DNA from 2 places in the Streptomyces sp. RLA123 genome. Region 1 is predicted to be linked to the other one. Evidence: predicted binding sites of a transcription regulator. Region 1 holds the regulator's gene; the other holds the start of a gene.

Region 1 (8,792 bases):
CCGCAGTTGGCGGCGCTGGCGGCGGACGGCCGGATCCGGATCCAGTACACGCTGGCCTCGTTCCTCGACGAGAAGCTGGGCGGCGAGGGCTCCCTGAGGGCCGGGAACGCCCTGCGTGCCTCCGTCGAGGCCGGCAGGGGCGCCTTCACGACGTACCACGAGACGCTCTACGCCCACCAGCCCAGCGAGACCGAGGACGGCTTCACCGACGCGTACTTGCTGAAGCTCGCGGAGGGTGTCGACGGGCTGCGCGGCGCCGCCTTCGACCAGGCCGTGGGCAAGGGGTCCTACCGGGACTTCGTCACCGCCTCCGAGGACGCGTTCGTCAAGAGCGGTGCCACGGGCACCCCGTACGTCACGATCGACGGCGAGGCGGTGTCCCAGGCCGACCTCCAGAAGCTGTTCGACCCGGCGTCCTTCGCGCTGCTGCTGCGGCAGGCCGGGATCGGCGGCTGACGGCCCCGTACCAGGCCGCCCCGCACAACGCCGGTGGGCGCGTACGGACTTCCGTACGCGCCCACCGGCGTTGCGATGTGAGGGACGGGCCCGCCTACTTCGCGGGCTCGGGCTCCGGTTCCACGGCCGTCTCCTGCGCGCCGTCCGGGTCGAGCGGGGTCCTGACGGAGTCCAGCAGCAGCTGGGCGACGTCGACGACCTGCAGCGTCTCCTTGGCCTTGCCCTCGTTCTTCCGGCCGTTGACGGAGTCCGAGAGCATCACCAGGCAGAACGGGCAGGCGGTGGAGACGATGTCCGGGTTGAGGGACAGGGCCTCGTCGACGCGCTCGTTGTTGATGCGCTTGCCGATCCGCTCCTCCATCCACATGCGGGCGCCGCCGGCGCCGCAGCAGAAGCCGCGCTCCTTGTGGCGGTGCATCTCCTCGTTCCGCAGCCCCGGCACCTTGGCGATGATCTCGCGCGGCGGTGTGTAGACCTTGTTGTGGCGGCCCAGGTAGCAGGGGTCGTGGTAGGTGATGACGCCCTCGACCGGGGTGACGGGGACGAGCCTGCCCTCGTCGACCAGGTGCTGGAGCAGCTGGGTGTGGTGGATGACCTCGTACTCGCCGCCGAGCTGCGGGTACTCGTTCGCCAGGGTGTTGAAGCAGTGCGGGCAGGTGGCGACGATCTTCTTCTTCGAGGCGGGGAGCTTGGTGCTCGCGTCCTCGTCGTCCTCGCCGAAGGCCATGTTCAGCATCGCGACGTTCTCGGCGCCGAGCTGCTGGAAGAGGAACTCGTTGCCCAGGCGGCGGGCGGAGTCACCGGTGCAGTTCTCCTCGCCGCCCATGATCGCGAACTTCACGCCCGCGATGTTGAGCAGCTCGGCGAAGGCCTTGGTGGTCTTCTTGGCCCGGTCCTCCAGGGAGCCGGCGCAGCCGACCCAGTAGAGGTACTCCACCTCCGTGAGGTCCTCGATGTCCTCGCCCACGACGGGGACCTCGAAGTCGACCTCCTTGACCCACGCCAGGCGCTGCTTCTTGGGCAGGCCCCAGGGGTTGCCCTTCTTCTCCAGGTTCTTGAGCATCGTGCCCGCCTCGGACGGGAACGCGGACTCGATCATGACCTGGTAGCGGCGCATGTCGACGATGTGGTCGATGTGCTCGATGTCCACGGGGCACTGCTCGACGCACGCGCCGCAGGTGGTGCAGGACCACAGGACGTCGGGGTCGATGACGCCGTTCTCCTCGGCGGTGCCGATCAGCGGGCGCTCGGCCTCGGCGAGGGCCGCGGGAGGGACAGCCGCGAGCTGCTCCTCGGACGCCTTCTCCTCGCCCTCCATGGTCTTGCCGCCGCCGGCGAGCAGGTAGGGCGCCTTGGCGTGCGCGTGGTCGCGCAGCGACATGATCAGCAGCTTGGGGGAGAGCGGCTTGCCGGTGTTCCAGGCGGGGCACTGCGACTGGCAGCGGCCGCACTCGGTGCAGGTCGAGAAGTCGAGGATGCCCTTCCAGGCGAACTGCTCCACCTGGCTGACGCCGAAGACGTCGTCCTCGCCCGGGTCCTCGAAGTCGATCGGCTTGCCGCCGGAGGTCATCGGCAGCAGGGCGCCGAGCGCGACACCGCCGTCGGCGTTGCGCTTGAACCAGATGTTCGGGAAGGCCAGGAAACGGTGCCAGGCGACGCCCATGTCGGTCTTGAGGGCGACCGTGATCATCCAGATGAACGAGGTGCCGATCTTGATCATCGCGGTCAGGTAGACCAGGTTCTGCAGCGTCGTGACGCTCAGCCCCTTGAAGGCCGCGACCAGCGGGTACGAGGCGAAGTAGGCGGCCTCGTAGCCGTGCACGCCCGCCAGGGCGCCCTCCAGGCCGCGCAGCGTCATGATCGCGAGGCCGATGATGAGGATGACGGCCTCGACGAAGTACGCCTGGCCGAGGTTGGAGCCGGAGAAGCGGGACTTGCGCCCGGCCCGGCTCGGCAGCGACAGCTGGCGGATGACGATCAGCGTGAGGATGCCGAGCGTCGTCATCAGGCCGATGAATTCGACGAACACCTCGTACGGCAGCCAGTGGCCGATGACCGGCAGCGCCCAGTCGGCCTGGAAGAGCTGCCCGAAGGCGTTCACCAGGGTGAGGACGAGGGAGAAGAAGCCGACGGCGACGAACCAGTGCGCGACGCCGACCACGCCCCAGCGGTTCATCCGGGTGTGCCCCAGGAACTCCCGGACCACCGTGAGGGTGCGCGCGCGCCAGTCGTCGGTGCGCGTGCCCGCGGGTACGTTCTGGCCGAGTCGTACGAACCGGTAGATCTGGGCGATGGCTCGGCTGAACAGCGCCACGCCGACCACGGCGAGTACCAGCGACACGATGATCGCGGCGAGTTGCATTTCAGGGCTCCTCGGGCCTGCGAGAGCGGAGGCGCGGGCCGACTGCCCGGCTGGCTACTAAGCAGTAACTTATGTGGTTCTCCTGAGGGTACCCAGTATCGGCGCGCGTGCGCAGCCGCGCCGCCGGTGATCTGTGTCGCTGAGGGCGGCCTTGCCCGGTCGGCGGCCGGCGCCGGACCGGGGCGGGACGGGCCGCCGTCGCGCTCCGCGGGCGGCCATGCGCGCAGGGTCGGCGCTAAAGTTGAGCGGACGTGACTCAGGTCTGTTGACAGCGAGAGAACCGTCCGGCATCCTTGAGTCAGTTCCACTCATGTAGGCAGTTGGAGGGTTTCACCATGGCACGTGCGGTCGGCATCGACCTGGGCACGACTAACTCCGTCGTCAGCGTTCTCGAAGGCGGCGAGCCCACCGTCATCACCAACGCCGAGGGTGCCAGGACCACGCCGTCCGTCGTCGCCTTCGCGAAGAACGGTGAGGTTCTCGTCGGCGAGGTCGCCAAGCGGCAGGCCGTCACCAACGTCGACAGGACCGTCCGGTCGGTCAAGCGCCACATGGGCACCGACTGGCGGATCAACCTGGACGGCAAGGACTTCAACCCGCAGCAGATGAGCGCCTTCATCCTGCAGAAGCTGAAGCGTGACGCCGAGGCATACCTGGGCGAGAAGGTGACCGACGCGGTCATCACCGTCCCGGCGTACTTCAACGACTCCGAGCGCCAGGCCACCAAGGAGGCCGGCGAGATCGCGGGCCTCAACGTCCTGCGTATCGTCAACGAGCCCACGGCCGCCGCCCTGGCGTACGGCCTGGACAAGGACGACCAGACCATCCTCGTCTTCGACCTCGGTGGCGGCACCTTCGACGTCTCGCTGCTGGAGATCGGCGACGGCGTCGTCGAGGTGAAGGCCACCAACGGCGACAACCACCTCGGTGGTGACGACTGGGACCAGCGCATCGTCGACTTCCTGGTGAAGCAGTTCGCCTCGGGTCACGGCGTGGACCTGTCCAAGGACAAGATGGCGCTGCAGCGTCTGCGCGAGGCCGCCGAGAAGGCGAAGATCGAGCTGTCCTCGTCCACCGAGACCTCGATCAACCTGCCCTACATCACGGCGTCCGCCGAGGGCCCGCTGCACCTGGACGAGCGCCTCACCCGCGCCCAGTTCCAGCAGCTGTCCGCGGACCTGCTGGAGCGCTGCAAGATCCCGTTCCACAACGTCATCAAGGACGCGGGCATCCAGCTCTCCGAGATCGACCACGTCGTTCTCGTCGGTGGCTCCACCCGCATGCCCGCCGTCGCCGAGCTCGTCAAGGAGCTGACCGGCGGTCAGGACGCCAACAAGGGCGTGAACCCGGACGAGGTCGTGGCCATCGGTGCCGCGCTCCAGGCCGGTGTGCTCAAGGGCGAGGTCAAGGACGTCCTGCTGCTCGACGTCACCCCGCTGTCCCTCGGTATCGAGACCAAGGGCGGCATCATGACCAAGCTGATCGAGCGCAACACCACGATCCCGACGAAGCGTTCGGAGATCTTCACCACGGCCGAGGACAACCAGCCGTCGGTCCAGATCCAGGTCTACCAGGGCGAGCGCGAGATCGCGGCGTACAACAAGAAGCTCGGCATGTTCGAGCTCACGGGCCTGCCGCCGGCCCCGCGCGGCATCCCGCAGATCGAGGTCGCCTTCGACATCGACGCCAACGGCATCATGCACGTCTCCGCCAAGGACCTCGGTACCGGCAAGGAGCAGCGCATGACCGTCACCGGTGGCTCCGCGCTGCCGAAGGACGACATCGACCGCATGATGCGCGAGGCCGAGCAGTACGCGGAGGAGGACCACAAGCGCCGTGAGTCCGCCGAGACCCGCAACCAGGCCGAGCAGCTGGTCTACCAGACGGAGAAGTTCCTCAAGGACAACGAGGACAAGGTCCCCGGTGACGTCAAGACCGAGGTCGAGGCGGCCGTCGAGGACCTGAAGGAGAAGCTGAAGGGCGAGGACTCCGCCGCCATCCGCGAGGCCACCGAGAAGGTCGCCGCCACTTCCCAGAAGCTGGGCCAGGCGCTCTACGCCAACGCCCAGGCCGAGGGTGGCGCGGCCGGTGCCGCCGGTGCCGCGGGCGGTGCCCAGGCCGACGACGACGTCGTCGACGCCGAGATCGTCGACGAGGACAAGAAGGACGGTGCCGCGTGACGGAGGAGACCCCGGGCTTCGAGCAGGAGCCTGACGTCCCCTCTGCCGAGGCTGGTGCCGCGTCGTCCGCGGACTCCGCGGGTGACACGGCACCGGGTGCCGGGTCCGCCGAGCAGGCGGCCCCGGCGGCCCCGGCCGGGGACGCGAACGCCACGGTCGCTCTGCAGGCGCAGCTGGACCAGGTGCGTACGGCGCTCGGTGAGCGCACGGCGGACCTGCAGCGGCTCCAGGCGGAGTACCAGAACTACCGCCGCCGGGTGGAGCGGGACCGCATCGCCGTCCGCGAGGTCGCGATCGCCAATCTGCTCACCGAACTGCTTCCCGTGCTCGACGACATCGGCCGTGCCCGGGACCACAAGGAACTGGTCGGCGGCTTCAAGTCGGTCGGCGAGTCCCTGGAGACGGTGGCCGCCAAGCTGGGCCTCCAGCAGTTCGGCAAGGAGGGCGAGCCCTTCGACCCGCTGGTGCACGAGGCCCTGATGCACAGCTACTCGCCGGACGTCGCACAGACGACCTGCGTGCAGATCCTGCAGCCCGGGTATCGCATCGGAGAGCGCACCATCCGCCCCGCGCGGGTGGCGGTCGCCGAGCCCCAGCCGGGCACGCAGAGCAACGCTGACTCGGCGGACGAGGAGAACGGTGGCCCGGAACAGGGCTGACGTGAGTCGCGCGCAGAAGGCACGGAAGGAGGGACGCCGGGGATGAGCATCAGCAGGGATTTGTTCGAGAAGGATCTCTACAAGGTCCTCGGCGTCCCGAAGGACGCCACCGAGGCGGAGATCAAGAAGGCGTACCGGAAGCTCGCCCGCGAGTTCCACCCGGACGCCAACAAGGGCGACGCCAAGGCCGAGGAGCGCTTCAAGGAGATCTCCGAGGCCAATGACGTCCTCTCGGACCCCAAGCGCCGCAAGGAGTACGACGAGGGTCGCGCCCTCTTCGGCAACGGCGGCCTCCGCGGCGGCCCGGCCGGCGCGGGCGGGTTCGGCTTCGACCTCGGTGATCTCTTCGGCGGTGGCGCCGCCGGCGGTACCGGCGCGCCCCAGGGCGGCGGCTTCGGCGGCGGCCTCGGGGACGTGTTCGGCGGTCTGTTCAACCGGGGCGGTACGACGACCCGTACGCAGCCCCGGCGCGGCCAGGACGTCGAGACCGAGGTGACGCTGAAGTTCACCGAGGCGGTGGACGGTGCCACGGTCCCGCTGAAGATGACCAGCCAGGCCCCCTGCAAGGCCTGTTCGGGCACCGGCGACAAGAACGGCACGCCGCGGGTGTGCCCGACCTGCGTCGGCACCGGCCAGGTCTCACGCGGCGGCGGTGGCGGTTTCTCGCTCACCGACCCCTGCGTGGACTGCAAGGGCCGCGGCCTGATCGCGCAGGACCCCTGCGAGGTCTGCAACGGCAGCGGCCGGGCCCGCTCGGCGCGCACCATGCAGGTGCGCATCCCGGCCGGTGTCACCGACGGGCAGCGCATCCGGCTGCGCGGCAAGGGCGGCCCCGGCGAGCGCGGCGGCCCGGGCGGCGACCTGTACGTCACCGTGCACGTCGACGCCCACCCGGTCTTCGGCCGTAAGGGCGACAACCTCACCGTCGTGGTGCCGGTCTCCTTCACGGAGGCGGCTCTCGGCGGCGAGATCAAGGTCCCGACGCTCGGCGGTCCCCCGGTCACCCTGAAGTTGCCCCCGGGCACGCCCAACGGGCGTACGCTGCGGGCGCGTGGCAAGGGCGGCGTCCGCAAGGACGGTACGCACGGCGATCTGCTGGTCACCGTCGAGGTCGCTGTTCCGGCGGCCACCGAGGGCAAGGCGCTGGACGCCCTGGAGGCGTACCGCGAGGCGACCGCGGACACCGATCCGCGGGCAGAGCTGTTCCAGGCCGCGAAGGGAGTCTGAAACCGATGAGCATGGGCGGCGGCATGCGGGGCGGACGGGGCCGCAACCCGTACGAGCTGACGGACGAGTCCCCCGTCTATGTCATCTCGGTGGCGGCTCAGCTCTCCGGCCTGCACCCTCAGACCCTCCGGCAGTACGACCGGCTCGGCCTGGTCTCGCCCGACCGCACGGCCGGCCGGGGCCGCCGCTACTCGGCCCGTGACATCGAGCTGCTGCGCGAGGTCCAGCGTCTGTCACAGGACGAGGGCATCAACCTCGCGGGCATCAAGCGCATCATCGAACTGGAGAACCAGGTCGCTGCCCTCCAGTCGCGGGTGGCCGAGCTGGCCGCCGCGGTCGAGGGCGCCGCGGCTGCCATGCAGCAGCGCGAAGCGGCCGTCCACGCCTCCTACCGGCGGGACCTGGTGCCGTACCAGGACGTTCAGCAGACGTCGGCGCTGGTGGTGTGGCGGCCCGCCAGGCGGCCCGAGTAGACCCGGCGAAGCTCTCTACGCCAGCAGGTCGGCGGGCCCCTGCGACACGTGGTGCAGATGGCGGCCCGAGGCGATCATGGCGTGCAGCAGCCGGTGGCCCTCCGCCGCGGGCACGAGCCCCTCGGCGCATGCGTCCCGCATCAGGTCGAAGGTCTCCTTCGTGGTGATGCCGCGCCGGCGCGTGAAGTTGCGGGCGGAGCGGTCGTCGGTGATCCAGACGGAGCCGCGGAACTCCCGCCGCCGCGTGATCAGTACACAGGTCTCGGCCTCCCCGAGATGCCGGGTCGGCGCGTTCGCCGGGCCGCCGAAGACCGCGCGGCGCAGCCGGTCGACCTCCCGCAGCTCGTCCCTCTCGGTGATCTCCACGGGCTCGCCCAGCCAGCCGGCCTCGGCGAGCCCGGTCAGCCGGGGGAGGAACCGCGCGGAGCGGGCGGCCTCGTGGGCGACGGCCTGGGTCCAGCGGCCGCGGCCGTCCAGCACCTTCTCCAGCAGGAGCATCCGGTCCACGGCGGCGAAGTTGCACAGGACGGTGTTGTCCGGGAACCACCAGGCGGTCATGGCTGGAAGACCAGGTCCCCTTCTTCCGCGTCCTGTTGATCGTTGCCGCCTGCGGTGCCGTTGCCGTTCCCGTCGCCTGGCGCGGGTTCGGGGGCCAGCAGATCGTGCAGCCGCTCGACGTCCGTGTCCAGCAGCGCGGCCAGCGGGCGCAGGGTCGTCTCCCCCGCCAGATAGGCCTTGTACAACTCCGAGGCCAGGCGCGGCGGGAAGCGTTCCGCCGAGGCCCGCGCCGCCTGCCGCTGGTACTCGTCGCCGGCGCCCGCCAGCAGATGGCAGGACTCGGTGGTCAGGCCGCGCAGGTGCTTGCGGCGTGGGGCGTCGATCAGGCCGAGTTGGTGCAGCCGCGCGGCGAGCGCGCTCGGCGACACCCGGAAGCGGACGACCAGCCGCTCGAAGGCCGTGTCGGTCAGCTCCCCCTCCGCGGCGGCGGCCTCGGTCAACTCCCGTGCGGGCATCAGCAGATGCGAGGCGAAGACATTGGCCCGCACCTCGGCCAGGTCCTTCTGCCGTCCGGGGGCGACGTGGGACTCCACCACCACGCTGCGGGCGTCCTTGGCGAGGATGTGGCAGAGCTCGTGGGCCAGGGTGAAGCGCTGCCGCGTCCACAGGTCGGTGGACGCGACGAGGACGAGGCGGAAGGTGTCGGTCTGCCACGCGAGTCCGTCCACAGCCTGGGGAAGCCCGGTGATGGCCACGTCCACCCCGAAGTGCTCCTCGACCGCGGCGATCAGCTCGTCCGTCTCCAGCTCTGCGGCCGGCAGCCGGTCCCGTGCCTCCTCGGCCAGCCGCTCGCCCTGCGCGGCGTACCGCTCCAGCGCGGGATCCGCCTCCGGCACGGCGGGCAGCTCCGCTGCCCGCCCGAGCAGTTCCAGCACCT
Region 2 (8,792 bases), 1.4 Mb from region 1:
ACGTCGCCGCGCGCGAAGCGGTTGAGGGCGGCGACGGGACGCGTGATCGAGCGGGCGGTGGAGACGCAGGTGCCGAGCACCAGCAGGAAGCAGACGCCGGCCAGCGCGGCGTGCAGTTCGAGGCCGGTGACGTCGTCGGTGCGCAGCGCGGCGAGGTGGTCGGCGGAGGCCGCGGCGAGCGAGGACTCGACCCCGCGCATCAGGTCGATCCGCGCGGAGAGCGCGGACTGCACGGAGGAGGACTTGAGCGCCTGGTCGGTGGCGGAGAGCGAGCCCGCGTCCAGCAGCCACTTCAGCTGCCGGTCGGCGGTGGCGACGTCGGACCCGGTGACGGTCTGCTCGTACTGCTCGACGGCTGCGGACGACGCGGCGGCGCGGAAGTCGTCGAGCGCGGTGCGTTCCCCCAGTGCCGCGGTCTGCGCGGCGGCGACCGGCTCGGCCTGGGGGCCGCCCGCGGCGAGCGCGCCGACCAGCAGGCCGCGCTGGAAGGAGGCGTGGTCGACGGCGCGCGCGAGGAAGGGCAGCGCGGTGGTGTCGGCGGAGGCGCCGCGGGCGGGCAGCGACCGGGCGACGGCCGCGCCCAGGCCGTTCAGGGCGTCGATGGGCGGCTGGTAGGCCATGACCGCGGCGACGGCACCGCCGTCCCCGGAGAGCGCCTTCCGCCGGATCGCGGGCAGTTCGCCGAGCCGGTGGTCCGCCTCGGTGAGCGCTGCGGCGAAGGCCGGGGCGTCGGTGGTGTCGGCGTCCGCGGCGGCCGCGAGCAGCTCCGCGACCTGCCGGTCGACGCGCTCCCGCTCGGTGCCCGAGACATCCGTGCCGCCCGCGGTGGACCGGCCGGTGGCGACGAGCACCGCCGTGTCGTCGCGCTCGTCGGCCAGCACGTGGCCGAGGGAGACCGCCTGCGCCTGAAGCCGGGCCATGCCGAGCAGTCGCTGGGACTCCGCGAGGTCCCGTACAGCGGTTGCCACCCCCGGCGCGGAGCCGGCCAGAACGGTGACGGCGCAGATCAGCAGAGCACCGAGCAGTCTCTGCCGCACGCGCTTGGTCCGCGGGTTACGTCGTGTTCGCACCGGTGCTCGCTATCCCGTCTGCCTGGTCCAGTTGTCCCGAGATGACGACACATCGGCCGAGCGCCGAGCACGGCAACGTCTGGCCTCTTCCCGGCATCGTCCCGACCATCTCAGGTCGACCCGGAATGCAGATGTGCGTCCCTCACCTCGACACCCGAACGAGTGAATCGCAAGGACAAGTTGACGTTCAACTCCCCCGCGGGATCGCCGCTCGCACCTTCACCGGCGGCGGCGGCGGGGAACTGGCGTCCTCCCCGCGGGCCTGGCAGGATGCGCGCCTTCACGGCCCGGGTCCCGTGGCGGACCCCCGCCGGGGTTCGAACAGGCCGCGCGAACGGGTGCCGCACACTGAACGCATGCGCGTCGAGACGGCCACCGAGCCCGGCACCCCCGATCGCCCGAACGAGGACTTCGCGGCGATCGCCATGCCCGCATCAGGTGGCGGCGGTTCACTGGTCCTGCTGGACGGTGTCACCCCGCCCGACGGCCCCACCGGATGTCGCCACTCGGTGCCCTGGTACGTCTCCGAGCTGGGCGGTTCCATGATCGAACTGTCCGTTTCGCCCTCGGCGCCGCCCCTGGCGGAGTGTCTCGCGCAGGCCATCGCACGGACCGCCGACACGCACCGCGCCACCTGTGACCTTTATCACCCTCGCACCCCCCAGTCCACGGTTGTGGCGGTCCGGTGGAATGCGGACAGCGTGGAGCATCTGGTCCTATCCGACTCGGAGTTGCTCATCGAGGACGCGGCCGGCGCGGTGGACGCCGTCCTCGACGACCGCCTGGACCGGCTGCCCGATCCGGTGCCCGCCCGGCGCGCCGCCGTGCGGGCGCTGTCACGCGGCAGCGCGGAGCGCGCGCGGGCCGCGGCGGTCTACGTCGAGGCCGTCGAGTCCCTCCGCAATGCCGAGGGCGGCTTCTTCACGGCCGCCGCGGACCCAGGGGTGGCGGCCCGCGCCGTCACGGGTGTGCGGCCGCGGTCGTCGGTGCGCGCGATCGCCGCCCTCACCGACGGAGCGACCCGCCTCGCCGACGTCTTCGGCGAGACCGACCGGGTCGGGCTGGTCGCCCTGCTGCGCAAGGCCGGACCCGGCGAACTCATCCGCCGGGTCCGCACGGCGGAGTCGGCCGACCCGGACGGCACGCACTTCCCGCGCGGCAAGCCGAGCGACGACGCGACCGCGGTGTACGTCGAGCTCTCGGCATGAGGCGTCGGAACGGCGGCGCACCCACCGCACGAGGCGGGGCGCAGCGCTCACGCCCCGCCCCGAGGGGCCACGCAGAGGCGTGGGGAACCGCGCGACCGGCCACCGGCTGACCGCACCGGACACACCGGGCGCCCCGCGGAGCGCTCAGGAGCCTTCCTGCGAGTCGTTGAGCTGGCCGAGCAGCCGGGCCAGTTCGGACAGTTCGCCGCGGTCCCAGCCGCGCAGCCGGCTGACGTAGCGGGCCCGCCGCGCGAGCCGTACGCGGGCGAAGCGGGCGTCGCCCTCCTCGGTCAGATGGACGAGGAAGGCCCGGCCGTCCGCCGGGTCCGGTTCGCGGAGGATCAGCCCGAGTTCCTCCAGGGCGCGCAGCTGGCGGCTCATCGTCGCCTTGCCGACCCCGAAGTACCCGGCCAGGACGGTCGCCCGCTGCGGGCCGGTCTCGGCGAGCCGCGCCAGCAGCCCGTACGCGGCGGGTTCGAGTTCGGGGTGGACCTCGCGGGCCATCTCGCCCTGCGAGGCCCTGGCCCGCCGGAGCAGCAGGGTCAGTTCGCGCTCGAGCGCCTCCATCACTGGGTCGGCACCTCCGTGGGGCCCGGCCGTGTCGGCCACGCGGTCACCCGCTTTCAGGACGGAAACTTCTGTTCAGGTGCCGCCGTGTGTGCAGCGCCCCCAGTATTTCGCAGACGTGGATCAACGACGTGACCAGGGGCACATCCGTTGCCGGTGTCACTCGTCCGCCGGGCGCCCCGGCCCCGCGCACGCGGGAGCGGCCCCTCCTCGGGCACATGGGAGGGGCCGCTCTCTGTCTTTCACCCGGCCGGGGCCTGACTCACGCCGCGACTGAGGCCTCCAGGCCGGAGTCCGCGCCGGTGACGGCGGGCTCCAGGGCGAGCTTGAGCACGTGCCGGACGTCCGAGACCGCGTGGACCTCCAGCTTCTCCAGGACCTCGGCGGGGACGTCGTCCAGGTCCGCCTCGTTCCGCTTGGGGATCACGACGGTGGTGATCCCGGCCCGGTGCGCGGCCAGCAGCTTCTGCTTGACACCGCCGATGGGCAGTACGCGCCCGGTCAGCGACACCTCGCCGGTCATCGCCACGTCGGTGCGGACCCGGCGCCCCGACAGGAGCGAGGCCAGCGCGGTGGTCATGGTGACGCCCGCGCTCGGACCGTCCTTGGGAACCGCGCCCGCGGGGACGTGGATGTGGACGCCGCGCTCCTTCAGGTCGCCGACCGGCAGCTCCAGTTCGGCGCCGTGCGAACGCAGGAAGGAGAGCGCGATCTGCGCGGACTCCTTCATCACCTCGCCCAGCTGGCCGGTGAGCTGCAGTCCGCTGCCGCCGGTCTCCGGGTCGGCCAGCGACGCCTCGATGTAGAGGACGTCACCGCCCGCGCCGGTCACCGCCAGGCCCGTGGACACGCCCGGCACCGCCGTGCGCCGCTCCTGCGGGTCCTGCGCCGACTCCGGCACATGGTGCGGCCGCCCGATGAGGTCCCGCAGGTCTTCCGGGGTCACGGTGAACGGCAGCTCGCGCTCGCCGAGCTCGTGCTCGGCCGCGACCTTCCGCAGGATGCGGGCGATCGACCGCTCCAGGGTGCGCACGCCGGCCTCGCGGGTGTACTCCCCGGCCAGCCTGCGCAGCGCCGCGTCGTCGACGGCGACCTCGTCCTCGCCGAGCCCGGCCAGCTCTCGCTGGCGCGGCAGCAGGTGGTCACGGGCGATGACGACCTTCTCGTCCTCGGTGTAGCCGTCCAGCCGCACCAGTTCCATACGGTCCAGCAGCGGCTCCGGGATGGCCTCCAGGACGTTGGCGGTGGCGAGGAACACCACGTCGCTCAGGTCCAGTTCGACCTCCAGGTAGTGGTCCCGGAAGGTGTGGTTCTGGGCCGGGTCCAGGACCTCCAGCAGGGCCGCGGCCGGGTCGCCGCGGTAGTCGGAGCCCACCTTGTCGATCTCGTCCAGCAGGACCACCGGGTTCATCGACCCGGCCTCCTTGATGGCTCGGACGAGCCGGCCGGGCAGCGCGCCTACGTAGGTGCGCCGGTGGCCGCGGATCTCCGCCTCGTCGCGGACGCCGCCGAGCGCGACGCGCACGAACTTCCGTCCCATGGCGCGGGCCACGGACTCGCCGAGCGAGGTCTTGCCGACGCCGGGCGGGCCCACCAGGGCCAGCACCGCACCTCCGCGACGGCCGCCGACGACCCCGAGACCCCGGTCGGTGCGCCGCTTGCGCACGGCCAGGTACTCGGTGATGCGCTCCTTCACGTCCTCCAGGCCCGCGTGGTCGGCGTCCAGCACCGCCCGCGCGCCGGGGATGTCGTAGGCGTCCTGGGTCGTGGTGTTCCACGGCAGCTCCAGGACGGTGTCGAGCCAGGTGCGGATCCAGCTGCCCTCGGGGGACGCGTCGCTGGACCGCTCCAGCTTCTCGACCTCCTTCATGGCGGCCTCGCGCACCTTCTCGGGCAGGTCGGCGGCCTCGACGCGGGAACGGTAGTCGTCCGCCTCGTCCTCGGGGTCGCCGTTCAGCTCGGCCAGTTCCTTGCGGACGGCCTGGAGCTGCTGCCGCAGCAGGAACTCGCGCTGCTGCTTCTCCATGCCCTCCTGGACGTCCTTGCGGATGGTCTCCGCGACGTCCTGCTCGGCAAGGTGGTCGCGCAGCCACTGCGTGGCCAGCTTCAGCCGGGCGACCGGGTCCACGGTCTCCAGCAGCTCGACGCGCTGCTTGGTGGTGAGGAAGCCGGAGTAGCCGGCGTTGTCGGCCAGCTGCGAGACGTCGTCGATCTGCTGGACGCGGTCCACGATCTGCCAGGCACCGCGCTTGCGCAGCCAGCTGGTGGCCAGTGCCTTGTACTCCTTGACGAGCTCCGCGACGGTGCCGGGCGCCTCGGCGGGCACGGGCTCGGCGAGCTCGGTCCCCTCCACCCACAGGGCGGCGCCGGGTCCGGTCGTGCCGGCGCCGATGCGCACACGGCTGACGCCGCGGATCACGGCCCCGGGATCGCCGTCCGACAGCCGTCCCACCTGCTCGACGGTGCCCAGCGTGCCCACTCCCGCGTAGTCGCCGTCCACCCGGGGAACGAGCAGGACCCGCGGCTTGTTGCCGACACCGGGCAGACCGGACCGCTGTGCGGCCTGGGCCGCCTCGACCGCGGCGCGCGCCTCGGCGTCGGTGAGGTCCACGGGCACCACCATGCCCGGCAGGACCACCGCGTCGTCGAGCGGCAGCACGGGCAGGGTGAGCGGCGCGAACGCCGACGAAGACGATTGAGCCATTATCTCTCCCTAAGCAATCAAGTTGAGCTACACCGGCTCAATGCTTCTGATGCCCCAGGTGTTCCCCGAGCCGTGTTCGCTCTGAGCGATCGGCCGTTGACCGGCCGCTGATGACGCTGCGCTCATGCACGCGAGCGAAGAGGGACGACCCGGCACCTTCCTGATGGACACCTCCGACGGCCGCTCCGAGCGGCTGCTGGTCGACGCGGCCCCGGCGGCCCTGCCCGCGGACCGGGCGGACCTGTCGGTGCTGATCGGGGGTCTGGGTGTGGGCTTCTCCCTTGCCCAGCGCGGCGCGGGAGCCGCGCTGGGCGCGGATCACGGTGGCCGAGCGCGAGCGCGCGGTCGTCGAGTGGCACCTCGCCGGGCCCCTGGCACCGTTCTCCGAGCACGCGCTGGACGGTCCGCGGGTGGCGGTGCTGGAGGGCGACCTGGTGGCGTATCTGCGGGAGTCGGACGCGACCCACGACGCCCTGTGCCTGGGCATCGACAACGGACCCGACTGGACGGTCACCGAGGACAACCGCGGGCTGAACGGCCCTGAGGGCCTGGCGGCCTGCCGGGCGCGGCTCACACCCGGCGGCGCACTGACAGTATGGTCGGCCAAGCCGTCCGCCGCGTTCGAGGACGCACTGCGGACTGCGGGGTTCACGCAGGTCCAGACGGTGGAGACCCCCGCGAACCGGGGCGTTCCAGATGTCGTGCACCTGGCAACCGCACCCGCATAGCCGCGATACCGTCGTGCCCCGTACGCTGCTGCGCAACGCAAACGACCATGGGGGACCGCACATGGACACCACTCAGCCGACTCCGGGCGACGCCGCAGCGGTCGCGGCCACCCCCGGCGCACAGCGCCGGGTTCTGGTGGTCGAGGACGACGCGACGATCGCCGACGCCATCGCCGTACGCCTGCGGGCCGAGGGCTTCCAGGTCCGCACCGCCGGCGACGGGCCGGCCGCGGTGGAGGCCGCCGCCGCCTGGCAGCCCGATCTGCTGGTGCTCGACGTCATGCTGCCCGGCTACGACGGCCTGGAGGTCTGCCGCCGCGTGCAGGCCGCACGGCCCGTACCGGTGCTGATGCTCACCGCGCGCGACGACGAGACCGACATGCTGGTCGGCCTCGGCGTGGGCGCCGACGACTACATGACCAAGCCGTTCTCGCTGCGCGAGCTCGTCGCCCGCGTGCACGTCCTGCTGCGCCGCGTGGAGCGGGCCACCATCGCCGCCCGCGACCCGCGCGGCGCCAACATGCAGCTCGGCGACCTGGAGATCGACAACGCCCAGCGGCGGGTCCGGGTCCGCGGCGCGGACGTGCACCTGACGCCCACCGAGTTCGACCTGCTGGTGTGCCTGGCGCAGCAGCCGCGCGCCGTGCTCTCCCGCGAGCAGCTGCTCGCGGAGGTCTGGGACTGGGCGGACGCCTCGGGCACCCGGACCGTCGACAGCCACGTCAAGGCCCTGCGGCGGAAGATCGGCGCGGAGCGCATCCGTACCGTGCACGGCGTCGGCTACGCCCTCGAGACGCCCACGCCGTGAGCCCCTACAGCGCGCCACCCCCGCCGAGCCTGCGGGACCGTGTGTGGACCGCGCTGCGGCCGTGGGACCCGTTCCGGTCCATCAAGGCGGCGCTGCAGTTCCTGGTGATCGCCTCCGTGGCGATCACCACATTCCTCATCTATGTGGCGATGCACTCGGCGACCGAGATCAGGATCATCACGATCTTCTCGATCATCGCCTCTCTGCTCATCTCCCAGCTGGTCGCCCACGGGCTGACCGCGCCGCTGCGGGAGATGACCTCGGTCGCCATCGGCATGGCACGCGGCGACTACAGCCGCCGGGTCACCGCCTCCCGCCGCGACGAGGCCGGCGAGCTGGCCGACGCCTTCAACCGCATGGCCGCCGACTTGGAGGCCGTCGACCGGCACCGCAAGGAGCTGGTGGCGAATGTCTCACATGAGCTGCGCACACCGATCGCGGCACTGCGGGCGGTCCTGGAGAACGTCGTCGACGGTGTCTCCGAGGCCGATCCGGAGACCATGCGCACCGCGCTGCAGCAGGCCGAGCGGCTGAGCCTGCTCGTCGCCCACCTACTGGACCTGTCCCGCCTGGACAGCGGCATCGTGCCGCTGGACGCCAAGCGCTTCGAGGTGTGGCCGTACCTGTCGGCCGTGATCAAGACCGCGAGCCTGGGGCTCCAGGACGGCGGGCCGGGCGCCCGGGCGCGCAAGGACGTCCATCTGCACCTGGACGTCTCGCCGCCGGAGCTCACCGCGTACGCGGACGCGGAGCGGCTGCACCAGGTGGTCGCCAACCTGGTCGACAACGCCGTCAAGCACAGCCCGCCCAGCGGCCGGGTCACCATCCGCGCCCGGCGCGGCTCCGGCCCCGGCAGCCTGGACCTGGAGGTGCTGGACGAGGGCCCCGGCATTCCCGAGGCGGAGCGCACCCGGGTCTTCGAGCGCTTCAACCGCGGCACCGCGGGCCCCGGCGACGGCGGTACGGGACTGGGGCTGGCCATCGCCCGCTGGGCGGTGGACCTGCACGGCGGCGACATCAAGGTGGCCGAGTCCCCGCGCGGCTGCCGGATACGGGTCACGCTCCCGGGTTCCGCCCCGGTACCGGTCTGACGTGCGGTCTGACGTGCGCGGTCCGGCCGGGCCGCTCGCTGCGCCCGGCCAGAGGCTGTCGATTCGGGACCTCTTTCCCGCCAAACTCCGCGCCGAAACCGCCCTTTCGATGTGACTTAGGCGACGACTGGCCCCCGGGCCTGCATGAACCGGTCCAATAGGCGTAGCCTTTATTCCCGCTGTCCATCACCTTGTGAAGCGGAAGAGGGCGGTTACCGCCGTGTCGCCACAGTCCCCCAATAGCTCGAGTTCCCCCAGCCTCCGGCCGGGCGGTACCCCCAGGTCCGAAACCGACGGGCAGGGCCAGGACCCTGCCGCCGGATTCGGGCCGAACGAGTGGCTTGTCGATGAGATCTACCAGCAGTACCTCCAGGACCCGAACTCGGTGGACCGAGCCTGGTGGGACTTCTTCGCCGACTACAAGCCGGGAGCGGATACGGGTTCCGCGGTCGCCACGGGCCGTCCTCAGACGCCCCCCGCAGCAGCTCCGGCCGCTCCACCGGCCACCAACGGTGCCGGTGCCGCCGCGCCCGCCCCGGCAGCTCCGGCTCCGGCAGCTCCGGCTCCCGCGGCCCCGGCTCCCGCGGCTCCCGCGGCTCCGGCTCCCGCGGCTCCC

What was found. Region 1 encodes HspR, which represses chaperone genes until heat shock. Its sites were predicted from a motif close to TTGAGNNNNNNNNNCTCAA; they were not measured.
Region 2: a site for HspR is predicted at 5,572-5,590, ahead of lon (endopeptidase La). Genes of this name have one in related genera too.

What each region holds. Positions count from the first base shown of each region.
Region 1 covers NZ_JBWDOR010000003.1:4,314,648-4,323,439, forward strand. The annotation lists gene RV983_RS19640 (DsbA family protein) at 1-456, shown strand, start outside; gene RV983_RS19645 ((Fe-S)-binding protein) at 551-2,818, opposite strand; gene dnaK (molecular chaperone DnaK) at 3,154-4,998, shown strand; gene grpE (nucleotide exchange factor GrpE) at 4,995-5,657, shown strand; gene dnaJ (molecular chaperone DnaJ) at 5,700-6,884, shown strand; gene RV983_RS19665 (heat shock protein transcriptional repressor HspR) at 6,890-7,357, shown strand; gene RV983_RS19670 (PIN domain-containing protein) at 7,373-7,915, opposite strand; gene RV983_RS19675 (ImmA/IrrE family metallo-endopeptidase) at 7,912-8,792, opposite strand, start outside.
Region 2 covers NZ_JBWDOR010000003.1:2,915,173-2,923,964, forward strand. The annotation lists gene RV983_RS12995 (sensor histidine kinase) at 1-1,070, opposite strand, end outside; gene RV983_RS13000 (hypothetical protein) at 1,427-2,278, shown strand; gene RV983_RS13005 (MarR family winged helix-turn-helix transcriptional regulator) at 2,423-2,845, opposite strand; gene lon (endopeptidase La) at 3,108-5,549, opposite strand; partial or broken gene RV983_RS13015 (polyamine aminopropyltransferase) at 5,674-6,277, shown strand; gene RV983_RS13020 (response regulator transcription factor) at 6,339-7,085, shown strand; gene RV983_RS13025 (HAMP domain-containing sensor histidine kinase) at 7,082-8,176, shown strand; gene RV983_RS13030 (multifunctional oxoglutarate decarboxylase/oxoglutarate dehydrogenase thiamine pyrophosphate-binding subunit/dihydrolipoyllysine-residue succinyltransferase subunit) at 8,397-8,792, shown strand, end outside.